Regions from separate parts of the Lysinibacillus sp. UBA6686 genome, predicted to be linked through region 1. Evidence: a T-box and tRNA genes for the amino acid it is inferred to sense, from the RefSeq annotation. Region 1 holds a T-box; the other holds one or more tRNA genes.
The links. The T-box of region 1 lies ahead of argS (arginine--tRNA ligase). A T-box ahead of a tRNA ligase gene usually reads a tRNA of that ligase, here a tRNA-Arg.
Positions count from the first base shown of each region.

Region 2: it has a tRNA-Arg gene. The T-box ahead of argS (arginine--tRNA ligase) is inferred to sense a tRNA for this amino acid. The anticodon was not compared.

Region 1 is NZ_DKJS01000032.1:8,058-17,030, forward strand. It holds gene B2R82_RS07990 (FtsW/RodA/SpoVE family cell cycle protein) at 17-1,255, opposite strand; gene B2R82_RS07995 (helix-turn-helix transcriptional regulator) at 1,242-1,637, opposite strand; gene B2R82_RS08000 (sigma-70 family RNA polymerase sigma factor) at 1,618-2,169, opposite strand; T-box leader at 2,377-2,595, shown strand; gene argS (arginine--tRNA ligase) at 2,642-4,321, shown strand; gene B2R82_RS08010 (CynX/NimT family MFS transporter) at 4,461-5,645, shown strand; gene B2R82_RS08015 (hypothetical protein) at 5,890-6,993, shown strand; gene recQ (DNA helicase RecQ) at 7,002-8,780, shown strand; gene msrA (peptide-methionine (S)-S-oxide reductase MsrA) at 8,909-8,973, opposite strand, start outside.
Region 2 is NZ_DKJS01000054.1:39,628-48,600, forward strand. It holds gene B2R82_RS13995 (amino acid ABC transporter ATP-binding protein) at 1-57, opposite strand, end outside; gene B2R82_RS14000 (amino acid ABC transporter permease) at 54-758, opposite strand; gene B2R82_RS14005 (basic amino acid ABC transporter substrate-binding protein) at 846-1,643, opposite strand; tRNA gene B2R82_RS14010 (tRNA-Arg) at 2,146-2,220, opposite strand; gene clpP (ATP-dependent Clp endopeptidase proteolytic subunit ClpP) at 2,531-3,121, shown strand; gene B2R82_RS14020 (HPr family phosphocarrier protein) at 3,302-3,559, opposite strand; gene whiA (DNA-binding protein WhiA) at 3,674-4,621, opposite strand; gene B2R82_RS14030 (gluconeogenesis factor YvcK family protein) at 4,687-5,682, opposite strand; gene rapZ (RNase adapter RapZ) at 5,687-6,580, opposite strand; gene B2R82_RS14040 (8-oxo-dGTP diphosphatase) at 6,591-7,058, opposite strand; gene trxB (thioredoxin-disulfide reductase) at 7,412-8,356, opposite strand; gene B2R82_RS14050 (tetratricopeptide repeat protein) at 8,576-8,973, opposite strand, start outside.

The DNA of each region.
Region 1 (8,973 bases):
TATTGAATACCAATTATCAAATATATGATTTTCTTCGATAAATACTAAGTGTCAAGCCGATCGAAACGCTTCCAAGCAGCATTGGGAAAACACCATGGCTAATGAAAGGGATTGGCATTGATATAATTGGTACAAGTCCAAACAACATTAGTGTATGATAAACAATTTGCGTTGTTATATAGGCAATTCCTCCTACGATTAATAATCGTCCGTATTCGTTTTGAATGAAGGAAAGTGTACGGACTATACGGTAAATAATGAAGGCGAGAAGGCATACAATGGCTATCCCCGCAACAATCCCATACGTTTGTAAAATCGTCAGTAATACAAAATCAGTATGAGCCCCACTAGCAAATGGTTGACTACTAGTACCAAACCATGTGAGCTGTTTCATCATTTTTGAAATATAAATGATAGTAGAGGCATCTTCTAATCCTGGTGTATAAATAGTCTGCATTCGAGTAAGTTGGTATGGTTTTAATGGTGCAATTAAAAAGTAGCCGATTACGCATATAAACAGGAAACTGAAAGCAACAGTACATACTAGCTTTAGCCTACGAGAAAAGTTGCTTGCATAAAATAATGAGGCTACGATTGCTGTGTATGTAAAGAATAATGAAATGTCCGGCAAAAGAATGTAGAAGTACACACCAATAGAATAAAGAGTAAGCAGTAACCAAAAAGATTTTTTTTGTTTAGTGAAAAGCCCTGCAAACGCAATTAAAAAGAGCGGCAATGTCATCCATCCTTTAAGCTCAAGAGGACCAACTTTGAAAAAGATCACACCATTCATCACCTGATTACCATTTAAAATAATGAGAAATAGTACACATGCAAGTACAAAAAAAAGCATGGAATAGCGCTCTAACTTGCGAAAATCGAGCCGCATTAAGACAATCGTTGCAGCAATGCCACCACCAACAATCACGATATTGCGGATAATAAAATCTCTTAACAAGAATTCAGCTGATAGAAGCGGTAAGAAACTGCAAAGTGCCGCTAGCAAAAATGGAATAATGAGGAGCCAATCGATCTTTGGCTGATGAATCTGATTAAGTGATATACCAAGCTTTGTAGCATTACCCATTTCACGCACAGCCTGTTGTTCTGCATCTATATCGCTATATCCCTTTTCCAGCCAGGCTTGCTTCGATTTCACTAAATGATAGGTAAGCTCCTTATCAACCGCATCATGTGCCTCCTTGTTACGGATATGCCCCTTTATATGTTGAATAAATTGCTTAATCGTTTGCATAACGTGCCTCCTTCAATAATTGCTGAATGGAAGGGAGATCATACCTTTCTCTATTGAGCTTTGTCAGTAGCTTAATCCCTTTATGTGAAAGAACATATCGCTTTTCATTTTCGTGCCATTTACTAGCAATGAGTTTTTGCTGTTCGAGGCGATGTAGCATAGCATAAATCATCCCCTCATTAAAATGAACTACTTCTTCGTTTTTTGCATAGAGAAGTTGTATGAGCTCATATCCTGAGCGCATCGTTTGCAGCATTGATAACAGCACATGATCCGAAAATTCTACTTGAATCCCTTTACGTATAATTTCTCGATGCCTCTCTGTAAACTGCACTTTTTGAAATTGATTTTTCATAGCTTCTTTAAAACGTGATTCCGTCAAATGGATTCCCTCCTAATGTTTTTTGTAACAGAGAACGTGCTTTACGAAGTCTTGTCTTGACTGTATTTTTATTTAACGATAGGAGACAGGCAATCTCTTGTACCGAGTATTCTTCAAAGTAATATAAGAAAATAAGTTCACGATACTTGATAGGAAGTGCCATCACTAAGTCAAATAATGCTTCATCCTCACTTTTTTTTACAACTTGCTCAAGCAAATCTCCCGTTTCTAATGTTTGAGCTAAGACATTCGTTTCAGTGACATCCACATTTTTCTTGTACCAGCTCTTTAGATAGTCTTTTGAATGATTGATAGCAATACGCCACAACCAAGTCCTTAAACTAGCATTTCCCTGGTAAGTGGATAATGCCTTATAGCATTTGATAAAAATTTCTTGTGTTATATCCTCAGCAAGTGCGACATCATGTACATATGTATAAACAAGCTGTAGAACTTCCTGACCATAATCAGTCATAAGCTCCTCAATCAACTGATTTCGCGATAATCCACTGATAGATATCACTTCCTCCATCTTCACACCTCCTTCCTGTTCATATATTAGACGAGTACCACATAGCACCGGTTTTATCTTTTTAATGATATCCAATTCCTTTGCGTGTGAATAAGCTACTTTAATAGCATCAAGAGAGGAACAGAATACAAGCTAACTTACTAAGTATTCTTAAAACCAAACGTTGACTTTCATTTATAGCTACTGTAAAATATTTTGAAATTACAGTTAAATTCAATGAAAAAGAGAGTAGTTTATGGATAACTGGAAAGCGAATTAGGGATAGTGGAAGCCTAATGCAGAAGCCGTAAATGAAACGCACTTTGGAGAAGGTTCTCGAATTAGTAGTAGAGAATATCGGGGAGTCACCTCGTTAACAATGGAAAGTGGTCATTTGGAATGACAACTAGAGTGGTACCACGGGATAACTATGCTCTCGTCTCTATTATTAGAGACGGGAGCTTTTTTAATTTTTTTAGAGGAGGAAGATGAAATGAACATGAAGGAACAAATAGCCAAAAGCATTGCTGTTGTATTAAAGGATCAGCTTACAGAGAAAGAAATTCAACATTTATTAGAAAAACCAAAAAAATTGGAGCTAGGAGATGTAGCCTTTCCGTGCTTTACTCTTGCTAAAACATGTAGAAAATCACCTCACAGTATAGCTGAAGAGATAAAAAACAATTTGACATGTGAAATCATAAAGGATGTTCAAGTAATAGGAGGATACGTCAATATATTTTTTAATCAGTCAATCGTTACAAAACAGGTGCTTACTAAAATATTAGTAGAACAACATTTATATGGAAGTCAGCAGGAATCAAAAGGGAATATTGTTATTGATTTTTCTTCTCCTAACATCGCGAAGCCATTTTCTATGGGGCATTTACGTTCTACTGTAATTGGCAACGCTTTAGCTAATATTGCCGAAAAAAATGGCTATCAAGCAATTCGTATCAACCATTTAGGAGACTGGGGAACACAATTTGGTAAGTTAATTGTTGCCTATAGACGATGGGGCAATCAACAAGCGATTGCGAATGCACCGATTGAAGAATTATTAAAAATTTATGTGAAATTCCATGAAGAAGCAGAGCAGGATGAAACCCTTAATGAAGAGGCACGAGCTGCATTTAAAGCATTGGAGGATGGGAATGAAGAGGCATTAGCTCTATGGCAATGGTTTAGAGATGCATCATTAGAGGAATTCAATACTATCTATCAACTTCTTGGAATTCACTTTGATTCATACAATGGTGAAGCCTTCTACAATGACAAAATGGCAACGGTTGTCAAGGAACTAGAAGAAAAAGAGCTACTTATAAAATCTGATGGGGCATTTGTTGTGGAAGTTGAACATATGCCACCTTGTTTAATTACTAAAACAGATGGTGCAACACTTTACGCGACTCGTGATTTGGCAGCTGCTTTCTATCGTAAACAGCACTATGACCCTAAAAAAATATTTTATGTGGTTGGCAATGAACAGTCCCTACATTTTAATCAACTATTTAGGGTTATAGAGAAAATGGGATATGGATGGGCAAAAGATTTACAGCATGTACCTTTTGGGATGATTCTAAAAGAGGGTAAAAAAATGTCAACTCGTAAAGGCAAAATAGTTCTACTAGGTGAGGTACTGGAAGAAGCGATTACTACAGCAAAACGCAATATTGAGGAAAAAAATCCAAAGCTAGAGCAGAAAGATAGTGTTGCCTATCAAGTTGGTGTTGGAGCGGTTATATTTAATGATTTGAAAAATGATCGTTTACATGATATAGAGTTTTCTCTTGAGCAAATGATGAATTTCGAAGGGGAAACAGGTCCATATGTTCAATACACTTATGCACGTATATCATCCCTTTTGGAAAAAATTAATGATCAAAGCAATGAAGTATCTTTTGAAAAGTTGGGTGACCAAGCATGGCCAGTTATTTTACTACTAGAACAGTTTCCAAAAGTAATTTCCAATGCCTTTGAGCAGGCGGATCCGTCACAAATTGCTAAATATGCCTTACACTTAGCTCGTTTATTTAATAAATACTATGCCCAAAATAAAATAGTAGCTGAGGATCATATTAGAGGCTCACGATTAGCTTTCTGTCAATGCGTTGCTACCATTTTAAAAGAATCATTAGCATTATTGGGTATTGCAGCACCAAAGAAAATGTAAATGAAGCACATCTACTACACTGTGGTAGATGTTGTTTAAATTGACCAGTACTGGAAAAAATGATAAAAGGGAATAGAAAGAAATCGGAGGTCTGACAATAATGGTAAAATTTATAGATTAGAGAGAAGGTTAAACAAATATGATAAATAAGCAATGGAAGGCTTCCTCGGTGCTAATGGTTGTAAGTATTTTTTTCATTGCCCTCAATATGCGTCCAGCAGTAACCGCCATTGGACCACTCTATAATGTTTTATTAGAATCATTACATATATCTAATACGAAAATGAGTTTTTTAACATCTATACCAGTATTTTGTATGGGGATCTTTGCACCCATCGCTGTACCATTACAAAAAAAATTGGGCACGAAAACAGCTATTACACTCTTAATTCTCCTTCTTGCCCTAGCAAATGGATTACGTTTTTTAAAAGAAAGTTATGGTTTACTTGTAGTTACAAGCTTTCTTGCAGGATTTGCGATTGCGATCATTGGTCCAATGCTAAATGCCTACATCAAGAAGAAATTTCCGAATCGTTTCACTACAGTTGTCGGAATTTATTCATTTGGAATAGGAACAGGCGCAACACTGAGTGCAGCACTAACCGTAACTCTTTATCGTCATTTTGATGGCAGCTGGACGATAGCTCTAGGTAGCTGGTCAATTCTAGCACTCAGCGCTCTGATAATGTGGTTTCTGTTAGTACAAAAAGAGGAGCGGGAGCTATCAAGGAAAGATGAAAAGTCTGAACATGTAATACGAAATCCATGGAAAAGCTGCAGAGCTTGGACAATTCTAATTTATTTTGGCTTACAAACATCACTATTTTTTTCAGTGATGTCATGGTTGGTACCAATTTTGCAGGATAAGGGCTATTCACTTGGTGAAGCAAGCTCCATTTTAACATTGATGTCTTTTATACAAATGATTGGCAACATAGTAGTTCCGATACTAATGGAAAAATGGACAAGTCGTATAGCTTGGCTTTTTGCCTTAGGTGTTTTAGGCATATTAGGATTTGCATTATTATGGGTAGGCTCAGGTACGTTGCTATTAATGGCGGTGTTTATTATCGGTATCGTATTAAGTGGTTTATTTCCAATTGGACTATTATTGCCATTGGATGAGGCAGAAACGAATGAGGAGGCGAATAGTTGGTCATCTATGGTGTTGTCTGGCGGATTTATAATAAGCGCCATCATTCCAGTTGTAATCGGCTATTGCTATGATATTACTGGTAATCATACAGTGACTTTTGCTATTTTCATGATCATTATGCTTGCCATTATGGCAACAACTTATCGTTTAAAGAAAAGTTCTCTCTAAGACATGCGAAATTGTTTAAGCATGTCTTTTTTAAAAATTATTTTTGCTACGATTTATAAGTCAATTTTCATAACAAAGTTTTAAAAGAAACAATTTTTATAGGTACAAGGAATTGATTAAAAGAAGCAGCCAATATGTTTATAATATAACGTACATAATAATATTATTATGTAAACTTGAAACGTAAATAAACCTTGTTTATGATAGATAATGAAAGAAGCTGAAAGAAAGTATTGGTGAAGCTATGCGGAAGAAGATGCTCATTTTGGGTGCGACAGCTATTCTATTAACAGGCTGTAGTAATCAAACAGTGGCAGAACTGTTTGAGACAAAAAAAGCAGAGACAAAATCAGAAAAAGCGGTAACAAAGCAGGAAGAGAAAATAGTGCCAGAGGTAAAAGTTGTTGGTGAAAACGGTATTGGTGCAGGACTTATTGTTAGGCAGGATCAAGATAAGCTTTATATAGTCACAAATGGGGCACTCGTAGCCTCTAAGCCAATTGCCCTCGTTGAATTTGCGAATAATAAGCTTAAGGAAGCGACTGTGCATTATATGTCTACAGCACATAATATCGCCATCTTACAAGTATCCTATAAAACTTCTGTAAAGGTACCAACAGTATATAGGGGAGATTTAAATAAGCTTTCGGTTTATGTCGATGGATTGCCACACATTATCCATAAATATAGTGATAAAGTCGCTGCTTATTATATAGATGTAGAACAACCATTACCCCTAGGGAGTCCTGTACTGGAGGCAGAGAATGGTGAATTTGTAGGTATCTACTTTAATCGTCAGCAAAACGAAGTTTCACAGCCATACATATTGCCATTTAAAGACATAACTCAACTAGTAGATGAGTGGATTGAGGAAGGAATGAGGGTTAGTGATCGACTATCTCAATCTAAAAATTTGTACCCCTATATAGAACAGGGGGATCAAGCTGCTGTAACACAGGTGATTGAAAAGTATGGAAAAAATATTTTTGCTTATAATGAAGATGAAATTAAGCAATTTTTAGATGTATTTCATAAGCATTTAAAGGCAGCTGTCGATATTCAAGACGCTAGTGTAATGGAATCTATTGTTGGAGCAGACGATTTACAGGATACTTTGAAAAATATGGTCTCTTATTATGCCTCTAAACAGGCGAAAATTAATTTTTCCAAGACTACTATAAAAAACATTAAAGTGATAAATCAGCGTTTGGTTGTGCGTGCAAAAACAGAATATTTACTGACGAATTCTGCAGGTCAGGAGGCACTTGCAAATTCGAAGATGCTTTATGAAATGATAAAAAATGAACAGGGCGAGTATAAGCTTATTCGTCTAACTACTGAGGAGTGAAAAGTTGGATGGAGCAAGCAAGACAAATGCTACAACATCATTTTGGCTATGATTCATTCCGTAATGGACAGGCACAAATTATTCAGCAAACATTACAAGGACAATCCAGTCTTTGTGTAATGCCAACAGGAGGGGGCAAATCAATTTGCTATCAAATTCCAGCTCTTATGCTGGAGGGCTTAACGCTTGTGATATCCCCTCTTATCTCTCTGATGCAAGATCAGGTGGAAGCATTACGTGCGGCAAATATTCCAGCAGCTTATATTAACAGTACCCTATCTGTACAAGAAGTGAATGAAACAATGCAGCTTGCAAGTGCAGGTTATTTAAAGCTGCTTTATATTGCACCAGAGAGATTGGAAAGTGCTGCATTTTTACAGGCACTCTCTTATTTGTCAGTACCGCTATTAGCTGTAGACGAAGCCCACTGTATTTCTCAATGGGGACATGATTTTAGACCAAGTTATCGAGCGATCCAAAAATTATTTACATTGTGGCCACAAAAGCCAACAGTCTTAGCCCTTACAGCAACAGCAACACCAGCTGTATGTGAGGATATTAGACAGTTATTAGAGATTGACGAGCGATCAGCGGTAATTACAGGGTTTGCACGAGATAACCTAGCCTTTTCAGTTTTGATCGGTGAAAACAAAGAACGTTATATTAAAAATTACCTCACAAAGAACAAGCAGGAAGCGGGCATTATTTATGCTGCCACACGAAAGGCTGTGGATGCAATTTATGATGTCTTAAGTCGTTCTGGAGAATCTGTTGCAAAGTACCATGCTGGCCTAGTAGAGGAGATGCGCATGTTAGAGCAGGAACGTTTTTTAAAAGATGAGGCGCGTATTATGGTGGCGACTAACGCTTTTGGCATGGGGATAGACAAGAGTAATGTACGTTTCGTTATTCACTATCAAATGCCACGCAATATGGAAAGCTATTATCAGGAAGCAGGGCGTGCAGGACGCGATGGTTTACCAAGTGCCTGCATTTTTCTGTATGCATCAGGGGATGTTCAAACACAGCGCTTCTTAATTGAACAGACACAGGATGAATCCCGAATTACCCAGGAACTAGTAAAGCTACAAACGATGGTGGATTACTGTCATACAGAGGGATGTTTACAAAATGCAATTCTCCTCTATTTTGGTGATAAGGCAGGAGAGCCATGTGGTCGTTGCGGTAATTGTAATGATGGGCGAGAGATCAAGGATGTAACGGAAGATGCGCAAAAGGTGCTAGCCTGTGTCGTACGGATGGGGCAAAAATTTGGCAAGACAATGGTGGCTCAGGTGCTAATTGGCTCCAAAAATCAAAAGATGACGGAATTTGGCTTTGCACGGTTGTCAACTTATGGCATTTTAAAAGGGCAGTACTCTTCCAAAGATGTCTCTAGTTTTATTGAATTTTTAATCGCGGAAGGATTACTAGCCGTTAAGCACGGTACGTATCCAACGATCTTTGTATCAGAGGAAGGCAAGGCGGTTTTACTTGGCAATCGCAAGGTTATGCGAAAAGAAGCTGTTATTGTCCGTAAGCTGGCAGACAATGATCCGCTGTTTGAGCATTTAAGAGCATTGCGAAAACAGATTGCAGATGAGGAACAAGTACCACCATTTGTGGTATTCTCTGATAAAACATTACGAGAATTATGCGAGCAAAAGCCAATGGAGCTTGAAGGCTTACGACGTGTGAGTGGAATTGGCGAAGTAAAATTTGAAAAATACGGCAAAAGATTCTTCGAGGCACTCCAATCGTTTTTGAAGGAAGCATCCAATATTTAGTTTGAATCGCGTGACTAGGGCTTGTTGCTCAAAACAAAAAAGCGTGAGAAATCATAACCTTGATTTCTCACGCTTTTCTGACATTATATTTTGTAACAGTCTCTTTTGATTCTATCCCCGGAAAGATACTATTTTTTCCAATGCTCTGAAATAAATTGATCTCTACCCGAAATTGCTCGGTCCTTTTGATAAT
Region 2 (8,973 bases), on a different contig from region 1:
ACCTTTTAATACTTCCAGCTTGCCAAAATATTTGTGTAAATTCTGAATTTTAATCATCGCGCTTCCCGCCCTTCTACCTTACGAGGGACATAACTATTACTGAATCGCTTCTCGATAAATGCCACAATTTTTGTTACACCATACGTTAAAACTAAATATAATAATGCTGCAACAATGTATGGCTCCCAGAATCGGAAGCTAGCTCCTGCTACTACTTTACTTGCATATAAAATATCTGGAGCTGCAATAACGGTTACTAGAGAGGAATCCTTTAATAGCGCAATGAATTCATTCCCTAACGGTGGAATCATTCGTCTAAATGCCTGTGGTAAAATGACTTTTCTCATCGCTTGGTTATGTGTTAAGCCAAGTGATCGAGCTGCCTCCATTTGACCTTTCGCAATACTTTGAATGCCGGCACGGAAGATTTCTGCATTATAGGCTGCACAGTTTAATATAAGTGCCGTGATCCCTGACACCATATAGCCTAAAGAGTGTCCAAAAATCGTAGGTATTACGGCTAAATGAATTAATAAAATTTGCACTAGCATTGGTGTTCCACGGAATAAATCAACATAAAGCTTACATGGCCAATAAATCCATTTTTTCGTTGATAATTTTCCGAGCCCTAAAAATAATCCTAAAAAAATACCACCAAAATAACCACTGAGTGTCAAAATTAGTGTTACGCCAATACCACGTATAAACATATCTCGGTAGTTCCAGACTATGTCCCAGCGTAAGTCAAAGATGTCCATCCGAAAACCCCATTTCCCCTAAAAAGTTACGAAAAAATATGAAGCCGCTAGCATAAGGCTATGCTAGGGGCACCATTCATTCTTTTCTTACTTAAAGTCTGAGCCAGTAATCTCTTTTAATTTACCGTTCTCTTTAATCTTTTGTAGACCCTCATTTAATAGGTTTAAGAGCTCTTTATTTCCTTTTTGAACCATGAAGCCATAATATTCTTTATCAAATGCATCATCTTCTATTACTTTTAGTTTTTGATCTGGATGTGCTTGGATATACTTGTTAACTACTGCATTATCACCGATTGCAGCATCTACATTGCCATTTAGCATTTCTTGGATAGCAACTGGTTGATTTTCAAATGCCATAATATTTGTACTAGCATCACCCTGTAGCTTTTTCGCTGCTGTATGTCCAGTAGAATTGATTTGTACGGAAACCTTTTTATTTTTTAATTCTGCCAGTGATTTAATCTTTGAATCTTCTTTTACTACAATAAATAATTGAGATTCATGGTATGGTTCTGTAAAGTCGAATGATTGTTTACGTTCTTCTGTAATTGTAATTCCGGATGCCCCAATATCTGTTTCACCATTTTTAATTGTTTGGAATACAGGCTCCCAGCCAATATTTTGCCATTCTACCTCAAAGTTCATTTCATCTGCAATAGCCTGCAAAATATCGACATCAATCCCTACTATATTCCCCTTATCGTCAATCGATTCAAACGGAGCGAAAGTAGCCTCTGTACCTACCTTATAAACTTTTTTACCGCTTCCGCCATCCTCTGCCGGTGCACTACCTGATGATTTATCTTCCTTCGTGCCACATCCTGCTAGAGCTAGCATTAGTGCTGCCACGAGCATAAGTAACATAGATACTCTTTTTTTCATAGCATTTCCCCCTAAAATAAGTTTTTCCGAAATACGACTTCATTTTTCACAATTCGGAAATGTTAGACTATTAGGTCAATTATAGTAACATTATTGCTAATAGACAATAACTTTTCGTATAAAAGTAATTATTTTTTCATAAAAATTTATTTCCATGTGTTTTTTTAGCAAAAAACGGTATGAATAATTGAAAATAGCATTAAAAATGAATATTTATACATCAACTAATCATGCCAAAATTAGATAGTTTTGGGCAAAAAAAAAGAATCCCCTCAGATAGGATTCTTTTTTTCGACTAGATGGCTAGTCCTCACGTACAGTATGTCCACTAAAAAATAATTTGGAGTTGTTGCTTTTTTGAAGGTTTGAATGGAACAAATACGGGAATAATGCCAATTAGGGCAGTATTTCCACTATTTTCCCTTCTTTCTCCACTAAGCAGGCTGCTAAACTACTTATTAGGAGAATCGAGCTATAAAAGGTAATAAAATAATCAATAAAATGGCGCCCTCGGAGGGAATCGAACCCCCAGTGCAAGAACCGGAATCTTACGTGTTATCCATTACACCACGAGGGCAATTAAACACAAAAAAAAAGTACTCACTCTAGGCTTTATGAAAAGCATGATGTAGATAATCCTCATTTTTTGAAGCATACCCGCAAAATAGTGTACCGTACTTTAATCTATGACCTTAACTATTATACAAACGTATTGCCAACAATTCAACTATAGAATGCAAAAAACAATTTATTTTTTTTATTTCACTTTAGCAGGGTTAATATTTGACCTTCCCTGACTATAATGTGTATGATAGGGATACAGCTGAAATACAACGGAAGTTTTCAGCAAGAGTATTCGAATTTAGTTTTATTAAGGAGGATTTAACATGAATTTAATTCCTACAGTTATTGAACAAACAAGCCGTGGTGAACGTGCATATGACATCTATTCACGACTACTAAAAGACCGCATCATCCTTTTAGGAAGTGCGATTGATGACAACGTGGCTAACTCAATTGTAGCTCAGCTTCTATTCCTACAAGCTGAAGATCCAGATAAAGATATCTCACTTTATATTAACTCTCCAGGTGGATCAATCACTGCTGGTATGGCTATCTATGACACAATGCAAATTATTAAGCCACAAGTACAAACAATCTGTATTGGTATGGCTGCATCTATGGGAGCATTCTTACTTGCAGCAGGTGAGCCTGGTAAACGATTCGCTTTACCAAATGCAGAAGTAATGATTCACCAACCATTAGGTGGCGCACAAGGTCAAGCAACTGAGATTGAAATCGCTGCTAAACGTATTTTATTCCTACGTGAAAAATTAAATGGTATCTTATCAGAACGCACTGGGCAACCGCTTGAAGTCATTTCAAGAGATACAGATCGTGATAACTTCATGACAGCTGAACGTGCAAAAGAATATGGCTTAATCGACCATATTATGGACCGTAGCGACCGTAAATAACAAAGTACAGACATCTCAGATTTAGTTCTGAGATGTCTTTCTTTATTTTAACGCTCTATCCGTCATTTTGTCATTTTCATCCGTCACTTTGACATTTCTATCCGTCACATTAGCTCCGCTATCCACCATTTTCGGTAAATAGAACACAAAAACTGCCCAATTATTGGACAGTCTTTATATTTAATCTTCTTTTTCGATTAACTCTGCCAATGCTGTAACCGCTTGCTCAGCATCGTTACCTTCACTGCTTAAAACTACTTCTGTTCCTTTAGCAATAGCTAAGCTCATTACACCCATAATGGATTTAGCATTAACTTTTTTCTCATCCTTCTCAAGAAAGATATCTGCACTAAAGCGATTTGCTTCTTGAACAAATAATGCTGCTTGTCTAGCCTGTAGTCCTAATTTTAATTTGACTTGGACTCTTCTCTCGGTCATTCTCAAAACTCCCCTTTACTACCGTTCATCTTATTAGTTTTATCTTACCTTACTTACTAGCAAAAGAACAATATGTGTTTACGCATCACATTCATACCTGAAAAGTATGAAAACTTAACCACCAATCTTTTCTCCACGTCTTAATGCATCCGCTATTTCGTCGATTTTCCGTAAACGATGATTGACACCTGATTTACTAACCGTTCCGCTTGATACCATTTCACCCAGTTCTTTTAGGGTGACATCTTGATATTCTACTCGTAAACGTGCAATTTCTCGAAGCTTTTCTGGTAATTGATCTAGGCCAATGGAATTTTCAATAAATCGAATATTTTCAACCTGACGCAATGCAGCACCTATTGTTTTATTTAAGTTTGCTGTCTCACAATTAACAATACGGTTAACGCTATTCCGCATATCTCGCAATATACGGACATCCTCAAATTTCATCATTGCCTGATGTGCTCCTACAATATTAAGAAAATCAGAAATCTTTTCTGCCTCTTTTAAATAGGTCACAAAGCCCTTTTTCCGTTCTATTGTTTTAGCATTTAGATCAAATTCATTCATAACATCCATTAAAGCCTCGCCATGCTCTTTATATAACGAATAAATCTCTAAATGGTAGGCTGACGTTTCTGGATTATTAACAGAGCCGCCTGCTAAAAATGCACCTCGTAAATATGCTCTTTTTTGACCACTCTTTTTAATAAGCTTTGGAGAAATCGTATGATTGAATTGAAAGTCGTCTGAGATGATTTCTAAATCAATTAGTAGCTCGCGCGCACCATCTCTTACACGGCAAATATATACGTTATTTTTTTTCAAACGCATTTTTTTTCGAACAAGTAACTCTACATTATATGGATACAACTTTTTCATAATCGTATAGAGTCTTCTTGCAATTGCAGCGTTTTCAGTTTGTACGTCTAAGCTTAACTGTTTATTCGCAAAGGATAATGAACCATTCATACGAATTAGGGCAGATACTTCTGCTTTCATACAATGATTGTCCGCTTCTATTTGCGTTAATTCTTTTTTTGTTTCAGAAGCAAAAGACATATCACGTGCCCCCCTTTCAACTTCAGTTCTATGTATATGCCATCTTATCATATACAATAAGCGCTTTATGATTGTATTTTTGGATTGTTTACTTTTTGTTTATAAATATTTGCGTATTCTACAAGCCATTTAGCAACGTTTGTCGCATTATGACGAACCGTCCCATCTGATCGAATTGTAGCAATATCTCGCTTAATAACCTCTAATCCCATACTTTCAAGTTTTGCCACATCAAATGTTACAGGTTCCGCACATTCTTCCTTATAAAGCTCCTGTACAGGATGTGGTAATTTCTCTTCATTTACTAAAATAGAATCGATAAAGGAAGCGCCAACATGTTCGTAAATTGCTTTTACATGATCTCCTGCTGTATAGGAAATGGTTTCACCTTTTTGAGTCATTAAATTACAAACATAAATTTTTCTTCCTTTAGCTCTTACAACAGCTTCACCAATTTCTTTGACAAGCAGGTTAGGTATAATACTCGTATATAAGCTACCAGGACCAATTAAAATATAATCCGCACGCTGGATTGCTCGTATTGCCTCTGGTAACGGTTTCACATTTTCAGGCACTAAAAAAACACGACTAATGCGTTTTGTAGCCGTTGGAATTTTAGATTCACCTTCGATTGTAGAACCGTCCTCAAGCTCTGCATGTAAATTAATTTTTTTATTGGCAGCTGGTATAACACGACCATGGACCTTTAACACTTTTCCCATTTCACTAATGGCATGGTTAAAATCACCTGTAATCTCTGTTAAAGCAGTGAGCATTAAATTGCCTAATGAATGCCCTCGTAAATCTTGTGATGCCGAAAAGCGATATTGAAACATTTGCTCTACAAGTGGCTCAACATCCGATAATGCAGCAATAACATTTCGGACATCGCCGGGTGGTGGTATATCATAATCATCCCGTAAGCGCCCTGAAGAGCCACCATCATCCGCTACTGTTACAATAGCAGTAATATCGAATGGATGATGCTTCAGCCCCCTTAGTAATGTAGAAAGCCCTGTACCACCACCTATAACAACTAGCTTAGTGTGCCTTTTCCCCATTCACTCAATCCTTTCTTCGATTGATGTCACGATGCGTTATAACCGTATTCTCTTTTCCACTTAGATATGCCCCAAAATACTCTGCTAATGTTACCGAGCGATGCTGTCCACCCGTACAACCAAAGGCAATAACAAGCTGTGATTTTCCTTCTTGTCTATATAGAGGTATCATAAATTCAAATAAATCCTTCAATTTTTGAATAAGCGTTTGTGTATCCTCAAGCGCTAAAACATAAGAGGATACCTCCGTCTGTAATCCCGTCTTAGGACGCAGCTCTTCAACATAATAGGGATTTTTTAAAAAACGCACGTCAAACACTAAATCTGCATCTATTGGCATACCATGTTTAAATCCAAAGGACATAATATTAACCGAAAAAACATGATCTGAATCACTCGCAAACTCTTTGGCGATTTTTTCACGTAGTTCCTTAGGCTTCATAGTAGACGTATTATAGACAAAATTAGCCCGCCCTTTCACTTCAGAGAGCAAAATACGCTCTTGTTGAATACCATCTAATGGTAAGCCATTGACAGCTAATGGGTGCGAACGTCTTGTCTCTTTATAGCGTCTAACTAATGTTGCATCATCTGCATCCAAGAACAATATGCGTACAACAATATTCCCTTCTTTTTGTATATGGTCAAGAGCACCAATAAGAGAATCAAAAAAGTCACCGCCCCGCATATCCATAACAGCTGCAATACGTGTAGTATTTTTTCCCGAATCCCTAAGGAGGGTTAAAAAAGTTGTAAGTAACGCCGGTGGTAAATTATCAATACAGTAATACCCTAAATCCTCAAAGCTTTGAATAGCTACTGTTTTTCCAGCTCCAGACATTCCTGTAATAATAACCAATTCATGTGTTCTTTGTTGGCCTTCAACCACCACTGTCATGCAGCTCCTTTTATTGTTCTTTTGATATTTGTATTTTTTCATGCAATAATTCAAAATCAGTCGTATATTCAAATGTTCCATACTGAATGCCTGATTGTGAGATAGCAAATTGTAAATTTGTCCGATCACCTTCAGCCATTGGCAAATGGTTTAAATCCTCTACTGGGTGCCATGCAAGCTTGCCTTCTCTCGTTTCATCAAAAGGTATACCTTCTATATCCTTGGCAACAAACGTATAAAGCATCCATTCATCAACGACTGCATTATTTTCTTTAATAACCATTGTATAAACACCTTTTAAATGCGCATTTAATGGTGTGACATTTGTTTCCTCCTGAAACTCACGTACAGCAGCCTCATAGATGGATTCGCCGCACTCCATTTTTCCACCTGGAGCTACGTACCAGCCGCGTCTAGGCTTTTGAAGTAATAATACTTGACCGTCTTTAACGGCAATTAAGTTTGCAATTCTTTGCATAGGCACACCTCTAATCACTTTGCATTCTATCCTTCATTATAGCAAGACCCAACAATATTTGTCCTCCATTCAGAACTTTAGTGCCTGGCAATTTTCACTTTAATCGTATTATTAGTAATCATGAGTTTGTCATCATCCATGAATCTAAAAGAGCTCGCTCACAATTATTAATATCCTAACATAACAAAAATAGGTTGCCCCACCATATTAGGCGGAAACAACCTACTAAACAAAATAAAAGGGGGATTGCTAATTACACAATATATATTACACCTTTTATATGTCATTCAAGTTACAACAATATTAAAACCGTGTTAAAAATTGTATTTTTTTCCTTGGAACTTTTATTTACATTAAGCATTAATTTTCTCTAATAATTCTTCTACATAATGCTGCACTGCTTGTGCAGCAATACTTCCATCACCTGTAGCTGTCACAATTTGACGAAGTGATTTTTCACGTACATCACCTGCTGCAAAGATACCTGGTACAGTTGTTTCCATGTTTTCATTTGTTAAAATATAGCCTGCATCATTTAAAATACCTAAAGATTCAAATGGCTTTGTTAATGGTAGCATTCCGATATAAACAAATACACCATCAGCAACAAATTCAGATTCTGTTCCATCTACAGTAGATTGTAATGTTACACTACCAACTTTGCCGTTAGCTTCATTTATTTCTTTCACTGTTGCATTCCAGATGAAATCAATTTTTTCATTTGCAAAGGCACGATCTTGAAGTATTTTTTGTGCACGTAATTTATCTCGGCGGTGAACAATTGTTACTTTCTCAGCAAAGCGAGTTAAGTATACCCCTTCTTCGACAGCTGAATCTCCTCCACCTACGACTACTAGGTTTTTTTGCTTGAAGAATGCACCATCACAAACTGCACAATAGCTGACACCGCGGCCACCTAATTCTTTTTCGCCAGGCACGCCCATTTTTTTATATTCCGCCCCTGTAGAAATAATAATGGCACGTGTTTTATATTCTTTCGCACCTGATTTTATTGTTTTATATTCTTCACCATCGATAATTTCAGAAACATCGCCGTAAGCATATTCTGCACCGAATTTTTTAGCATGCTCAAACATTTTTGTAGACAGCTCTGGTCCTAAAATCGTATCGAATCCTGGATAGTTTTCTACTTCTTCTGTATTTGCCATTTGTCCACCAGGGATACCACGTTCAATCATTAAAGTTGAAAGGTTCGCACGTGATGTATATACAGCAGCAGTCATTCCTGCAGGACCTGCACCAATTATTACAACATCATAAATTTTTTCTTCCGACATAAAATCTTCCCCCTACACAAATACTTTTTTATCCAGCCTACATGTACAGTAAGACCCCTACTCTCCAATTTAAGTGATGCAATTATGAAGAAGGAAATCAACTACCCATGAAAAGCTTGATTGGCTCAACTCTAACTGTTTGAAGTTTTACCTATTAATAACGATTGTAAGTTCATCGTATGTGAAAGTAAAAAGTTATTCAACTATGTTGCTCAGAGGTTACTTATGACCGTTTGGTAAGAACTTTAAAATTTCATCAATATACTTTGATAAAGTCGCCACAGATACCCCATATTGCTGAGCTATCTCTTTTTTTGTAACCTTGAGCATTCGAGATGAGCGAAATAAAAAATCATTCGCTCCTGCAATAGCTGCTGGATTTGTAAAACGATAATTACTGTTAAGTGCCTGCTCACAGAGAACAAACCACATTTGAAACATTGGTGCAATGAGGGCCGTAAGCTTACCATACTGTTCTAATAAAATTTCTGGCACACTTACTGCTCGTAAAAAACTAGCCTCAACCTTATTTTTCATATCAAAGTGATGACCAAGTGCATATGCTAAGAATAACTTTTCAAACGAACCATATTGCTCAACGTCTATCCATTTGGGAT